DNA from 2 places in the Sphingobium sp. MI1205 genome. Region 2 is predicted to be linked to the other one. Evidence: riboswitches for the same ligand, from Rfam matches in the RefSeq annotation. Region 2 holds a riboswitch; the other holds the start of a gene.

Region 1 (3,413 bases), on a different replicon from region 2:
AACGCTGACAGCGTCCTTGGCGCGGCGGGGCAGCAGCTTTCCTTCGTTGATGCCGCCTTCGGAGCGATCCACCGCATCGACATAGCTGTATGCTGCGGTGACCGTAAGCGCATCGACCGGCTTCAGCGTCACGGCCGCCTCGATACCCTCGGCGCGGGTGCGGGTGAGGTTGATATATTGCCCGAACGGCGGGATGACGCCGTCGAAATAGATCTGGTCGCGCGTGTCGCGGCGGAAAGCGGTGACGGAAAACAACGCGCGCCCTCCGTCCAGGCTCTGGTCAAAGCCGATATCATAGCTCTTCGACCTTTCAGGCTGCAAAGCGGGGTTGCCGTTGAAGCCATCGTAAAGCTGATAGAGCGAGGGAGCCTTGAAACCCTCGCCGTAGCTGGCGCGGATATTGGTCGCGCCGTCATTGGGGGTGTAGTTGGCGTTCGCGCCTAAGGTGGTCGCGCCGCCAAACTGGCTATGGTCATCATGACGCACGCCGCCAGTCAGCGACAGCCCGATAAAGGGCTTGACGACGGCAAGGGCGAAGACGCTGTCGATGTTCGCCTTCGCGCCTCCCGATCCAAAGCCGTAAAAGTCGTAATCCGGGCTCTCATGCTCATAGCCGAACACCAGCTTCGCCTGATCGAAGGGCTGGTAGACGCCTTCATACTCGAAACGCAGATTGGTGCCCGAATAACCATAGTCCCCGAAGGACGAGAAATAGTCGCGGTCGTTGCGGAACCAGGTGACCGCCGCCCTCTGCGTCAGCTTGCCGTCAAGCAGGGCAAGGTTAAGGCCCGCATAGCCGATATATTGGTTCAGCTTGCTGCTGTCCGTGGACTCCATCGGCTCGGCGAAGAAAATATCGGTGTCGAGGTCGGCGTGGATATAATAGCCGCGCAGGTCGAGGCTCAGATTATCGGCCAAGCTAAACTTCAGCTTGGCGTGGGCGGCGATATTTTCATAGCCATCCTTTTCCGTGCCACCCTGCGCAGCCGAAATGCCGTCGGTGCGGAACCATACGGCCCCCGCGCTTCCCGACACGATGCCGCTACTGCCCGAAACGTCCGCCTTTGCATTCACCGTATCGGCATAGCCGTAATCCACCGAGGCGGACCCGCCAAAGCCATCGCCTGGTTCTCCGGTCATGATGTTGACGACGCCGCCGATTGCCTGGCTGCCATAAACGACCGAGTTGGAACCCCGCAGTATCTCGATCCGCCGGATATTGCCCGTCAGCAGATTGCCGAAATCATAAGCGTCGCCAATGCCGCTGGGATCGTTGATCTTGACGCCATCCAACAGCACCAGCGTCTGCGTCGTTTCAGCGCCCCGGATTGAAATGCCGGTCACTCCGCCAACAGCATCAGCGCGATTGAAGCGAATGCCGGGCGTGGTCGCGATCAGGTCCGCCACGCTGACATTCTGGCGCGTCTCGATGGTCTGCGCATCAATGACGGAAACCGCCTGACCGACTTCATCCCGCGGCTGTTCAATGCCAAGCGCGGTGACCACGATGCTGTCCGACTGTTCCGCGAGTGCGGGCGTGGCAGCCAGCAGCGCCACGAGCGATATTCCGATTTTCAACATTATATTGTCTTCCCTGAGCGTCACGCGACTTCAGGCAGGAGCATCCGCGCAAACGGTCGGCATGCGGGAAGGACAGACGCCAGTGTCCCGCCCCGCGCACCGATGCGGCTCCCGCCGCTGCGTCGCTCAGACGGAAAACACCGTGCCCGGGCCGATCCCTGGGCCCAAGGCAAGAGCGACCATGCGCCGGCAGGTCTCCTGGCTCGCGGGTCAAGGCAGCGATGCACAAGCCTTCCCGGGCTGACGCCCAGTGGCTGGTCCCTTCGCCTTCCCCTTTCGAAAGCGCAGGTCCCCCGTGCATCGCGCTCGCCGCTTACAGTTGCAGGGACAGCCGCGGAGTTGGATGGGCAAGCCATCCGCACCGCATTCCCTTTCAAGCCCAAATGGGCACCGGCGCGATCTTCTTCATGTCAACGGTTGCCCGCTCACGCGGCGCGCCATAGGGGAAAGACAGGGTTCTGCCAAGGAGTGGTTGGATGCGATTGCTGGGCGCAGTGCTTGCCGGAGGACGATCCAGCCGGTTCGGAAGCGACAAGGCGGCGGCCCTTCTGCCAGACGGGCGCACGCTGCTGGATCATGCCGTGGCGGCGATAACTCCGCACGTGGAAGCTGTCGTCGTCTGCGGGCGGGATATCGAAGGCATGACATGCCTTGCCGACCGGCCAGCGCCTGACATGGGGCCACTGGGCGGGCTGAACGCGGCGCTGCATCATGCGGCCGAACAGGGGTTTGACGCGGTGCTGACCACCGGGTGCGACATGCCGGTCTATCCGGTGGCACTGGCCGAAGCGCTGGTCGGCGATTGTGCGGCGGTGCTCAAGGGTCAGCAACTGGCGGGCTTCTGGCCTGCATCCCTCGCAGTCGGGATGGACGCACATCTGGCAGAGGACAACAACCGGTCCATATATGGTTGGCTGGACCGGATCGGCGCCCGCATTGTCGATCGGACGGATATTGTGCTGCCCAATATCAACCGGCAGGAAGATCTGAACAGGTTGGGCAATGTCTGAGCTTGTCGATGCCCCTCACCTTCCTTCCAACTAAGGCAGAGGCATCGACAAGCTCAAGGAGAAGACATGGAGGCAGGGCCTCAGACCTGAAGGGCGACGCTCGCGGCGACATCCACAGGCATGGCCGTGCCCGCCACGGCTTCACCAATCAAAAGCAGGGTCGGGTCTTCATCGCTGATGGTCGCCACCAGAAAGGCGAGCGCGGAAAGCTTGCCCCGGATGAGGCGTTCGGTGGGCAGCGAGACGTTGACCGCAACCATCACCGGCGTTTCCGGATCGCGGCCAGCAGCGATAAGCTGCCGGCTGATCTCTCCGGCGGCGGCGCGGCCCATATAGATGCCAAGCGTGCCGCCGGGGCGCGCGAGCGCTTCCCAGTCCAGCTTGAGCGGCTCGCCTGCCTTCAGATGCGCCGTCACCAGCGTCAGCCCGCGCGCGACGCCGCGCAGGGTGAGCGAGGCGCTGCCGCTCGCAGCAGCAGCACTGGCGGTGGTGATGCCCGGACAGATGCGAAAACGGACGCCGTCCGCGGCCAGATGCTCCATCTCCTCGGCGGAGCGGCCAAAGATCGATGGATCGCCGCCCTTGAGGCGCACGACACGCTTTCCAGCCTTCGCGGCGGCGAGCAGCAGATCGTTGATGCTTTCCTGCGCCTTGCTATGGCGGCCAGAACGCTTGCCGACGCTGATGCGTTCAACGCTAGCAGGGATGAGATCAAGGACGCCGGGACCGACGAGCGCGTCATAAAAGACGACATCTGCCGCGGCGATCAGCTTTTCGGCCTTGCGGGTGAGAAGGTCGGGATCGCCGGGGCCAGCGCCCACC
Region 2 (3,413 bases):
GCGATAGTCCATCGTCGGATCGAGCGCGTCGTGACGTTTGGTCAGCGGGCGATCATGCCGCAGGCCGGTTACCAGCGACAGGCTGTCGGTGAAGGACAGGCGGCTTTCGCCGAACAGGGCGAACTGTTCGACATCGGTATGATATTTGTAGCGCGTGCCGAATGCGCCATCCAGAAAGACGCCGGGCTTATGGTCATAGGGGTCGATCAGGTCGGACTGGCTGTTGGGTGAACTGTCGGCGCGTTCCAGCCTGCCGACATTATATTCGCCGCCAAGGCTGAACCGGTGATCGAGGCCGAACAGCTTATGCTGATAGACGGCGTTGGTCCGGTTGCCCAACTGTTTGGTATCGTAGAAAATCTCCAGATAGCTGGAACGCCGGATCTGGTCCCCCGTCCAGGCATAGCTTTCCGCATTGCGCCAATGTTTGAACCCGGTCAGATAGTAAGTGACGTTGGTGATCGTCAGGTCGTCCGATGGGCTCCATTCGATCTTCGCCTGGGTCCATGCGTCGTCGAAGCGCAGGCTGCGGTCGGCGATATTATAATTCTTCCGCGCAATGTCGCGCACCAGCTTTCCGTCGCGCAGCGGCGTGCCGTACCAGACGGTCGGGTCGGTATCGGCGCGGTCATGGCTCAGCGTCAGCACCAGATTGTCTGTCGGCTGGTAGCGGAGCGCCGCAGAGAGGGCGAGGCTGCGCGAACGGCCCCGGTCCATCCAGCCGCCGGAGCGGTTATAGCTCGCGTCGATGCGGTAGGAGAACTGGTCGTTGATCGGCCCGCCAACGCCCCCGGCGGCGGCATAGGTGTCGAACGACCCGGCGCTCAGGCGGACCTCGCCTTCCATCCCTTCGGTGTTCGGCTGCTTGCGCACGACGTTGATCGCGCCGCCGATCCCGCCTTCGCCATAGAGGACCGACGCCGCGCCACGCAGCACCTCGACCCGCTCGGCCATCCACGGATCGGCCGAGAAGGTCTGCGTCGTCGTGGTATAGACGCGCATCCCGTCATAGAGCTGCATCACCGAGGTATAGCCGGTGAAACCGCGCGAACTGAGCGAGAAGCCGAAGGCCGATGTGTTGTTGATGATGCCGGGCGCACGCGCCGCCGCCGCGACGACCGTGCGGTCGCCCAGGCTGCGGATCATATCTTTCGTGATGACATCCACGCTGGCGGGCGTCTGCATGGGGGTAAGGCCGAGGCGGCTGGATGCTTCGGCAGGCTGGGCGAGTTGCAGCACGCCAGCCTTTTGCGCGGTGACGACGATGCTGTCGGCATCGGTTGGCGCGTCATCGGCGGCATGGACCGGCATGGCCAGCGCCAGCGCGAGGATGGACGCGCCAGCAGGCAGCAGGCGGCGAGCGGACAATAGGATGCGGTTCAAATGTCATTCCCCCGTTCGTGAATGCCGCCGCCTGCTCGGTCGTCGGCATGAGCTTCAAGTTACGAACGGTAGGTTCCGCATCGGCAACGTACCGAAACGGTTGCGACGCCGGAGGGCGGGCGCGCGAACGCGACCACCGGAGGCCCGGCGTTGCGGCCCCTGCCGCTCGTGCGTCGCTCAGACGGAGTTCACCGTGCCCCGGCCATCCCCTGGACCAAAGCAAGAGCGACCAGACGCCGGCAGGTCTCCTGGCTCACGGGTCATCACGTCGATGCACGGCCTTCCCAGGCCTCGCAGGATTTAGCGTCCGGCCCAGTGGCTGGCGGCATGGGCGCTGTGCCCGCCGCGCATGTACATCGCGCTCACCGCTTACAGTTGCAGGGACAGCCCCGGATTCAGGCAGCGTCCGCCACCTTCACCGCGTTCCCTATTAAGCCCCTTTCGGGACACCGGCGCGATCTGTGTCCGGTTTCCCGGACGGCCGACCCGATACAGCGGACGGCATGGCACTGCAAGAGGCGGGGAGGGGAAGGAGATGTCCGGGGCCTTTCCCCCGTTGTTCATGTCGATGCCATTAGACAAAGCCTTTGCGGCTTATGGTAGCGGCGTCACGCCTGCGACGTCGAAGTCCACGGATTTTTTTTTTTGCCGTAGTGCAGGCGGTGGTGCCGCACATGCGCGATCAGGGCGGCGGCAGTTTCGTGACGTTTGGATCGGCCGGGCATGGCTGGTGGCCCGCCCGCGACCGCATGTGGGTCGCCGTCAAGGCATCGAACGAACAATTGGTAAAGGGCGTCGCCAAGGAAGAGGGCCGTTACCGCATCCGCGCCAGTGCCGTGCTGGTCGGTGTGATCGACGCGAGCCAGCTGCACGAACTCATCGAGCTTGGCCAGATCGACCAGCGGTGGGTGGACAATACCTATCGCCTGCTGTGCTTGAAACGCTGGTGCACGGCAGAGGAAATCGGCCATGCCTGCGTGTTATTCGCTTCAGAGGAAGCTGCCTATGTGACCGGCCAGCATATTTCGGTTTTGGGCGGCTTCCGCGTTTAAACCAACGAGGCAGGCGACCCTGACAAGCGTCATGCGCAAGTCAGGGCCGCCAGCCGTCATGCAGCGAACTGGTTCATCGTGTTGTGCGCGCCGCCTGCCTTCAGCGCCGCTTCGCCCGCGAAATATTCCTTGTGATCATCGCCAATGTCGGAACCCGACATATTCTGATGCTTCACACAGGCGATGCCCTGGCGGATTTCCTTCCGCTGCACCCCGGCGACATAACCCAGCATTCCGGCATCGCCGAAATATTCCTTGGCGAGATTGTCGGTGCTGAGCGCCGCCGTATGATAGGTAGGCAGCGTGATCAGATGGTGGAAGATACCGGCGCGCGCCGCCGCATCCCTCTGGAAGGTGCGGATCTTCTCATCAGCTTCGGCAGCCAGTTCCGACTGGTCATAATCGACGCTCATCAGCTTTGCGCGGTCATAAGCGGCGACGTCCCGGCCTTCTTCGACCCAGCGGTCATAGACCTGCTGGCGGAAGTTGAGGGTCCAGTTGAAGGATGGCGAGTTGTTATACACCAGCTTCGCGTTGGGGACGACTTCCCGGATGCGATCGACCATCGACGCGATCTGTTCGATATGCGGCTTTTCGGTTTCGATCCACAACAGGTCGGCACCATTCTGCAAGGACGTGATGCAGTCGAGGACGCAGCGGTCCGCGCCCGTGCCTTCCCGGAACTGATAGAGGTTTGAAGGCAAGCGCTTGGGACGCATCATCTGCCCGTCGCGCACGATCAGCACGTCGCCATCCTTCGCCGTGTCGGTGGTCACCGGCTCGCAATCAAGGAAGCTGTTATACTGGTCGCCCAGGTCGCCCTTCTCACGAACGAAGGCGATCTGCTTGGTCAGCCCCGCGCCCAGCGAGTCCGTGCGAGCGACGATGATGCCGTCCTCGACACCCAGCTCCAGGAAGGCGTAGCGGCACGCACGGATCTTCGCCAGGAAGTCCTCATGCGGCACGGTGACCTTGCCG

The links. A riboswitch is a leader RNA that binds a small molecule or an ion and turns the genes downstream of it on or off. The one in region 2 is predicted to bind cobalamin.
Region 1: linked by a shared signal. The riboswitch ahead of K663_RS13560 (TonB-dependent receptor plug domain-containing protein) and the one ahead of K663_RS18660 (TonB-dependent receptor) in region 2 are both predicted to bind cobalamin.

The regions. Positions count from the first base shown of each region.
Region 1 is NZ_CP005188.1:2,745,659-2,749,071, forward strand. It holds gene K663_RS13560 (TonB-dependent receptor plug domain-containing protein) at 1-1,581, opposite strand, end outside; cobalamin riboswitch at 1,753-1,991, opposite strand; gene mobA (molybdenum cofactor guanylyltransferase) at 2,058-2,591, shown strand; gene cobA (uroporphyrinogen-III C-methyltransferase) at 2,672-3,413, opposite strand, start outside.
Region 2 is NZ_CP005189.1:460,592-464,004, reverse strand. It holds gene K663_RS18660 (TonB-dependent receptor) at 1-1,383, opposite strand, end outside; cobalamin riboswitch at 1,605-1,852, opposite strand; gene K663_RS18655 (SDR family NAD(P)-dependent oxidoreductase) at 2,058-2,435, shown strand; gene K663_RS18650 (isocitrate lyase) at 2,492-3,413, opposite strand, start outside.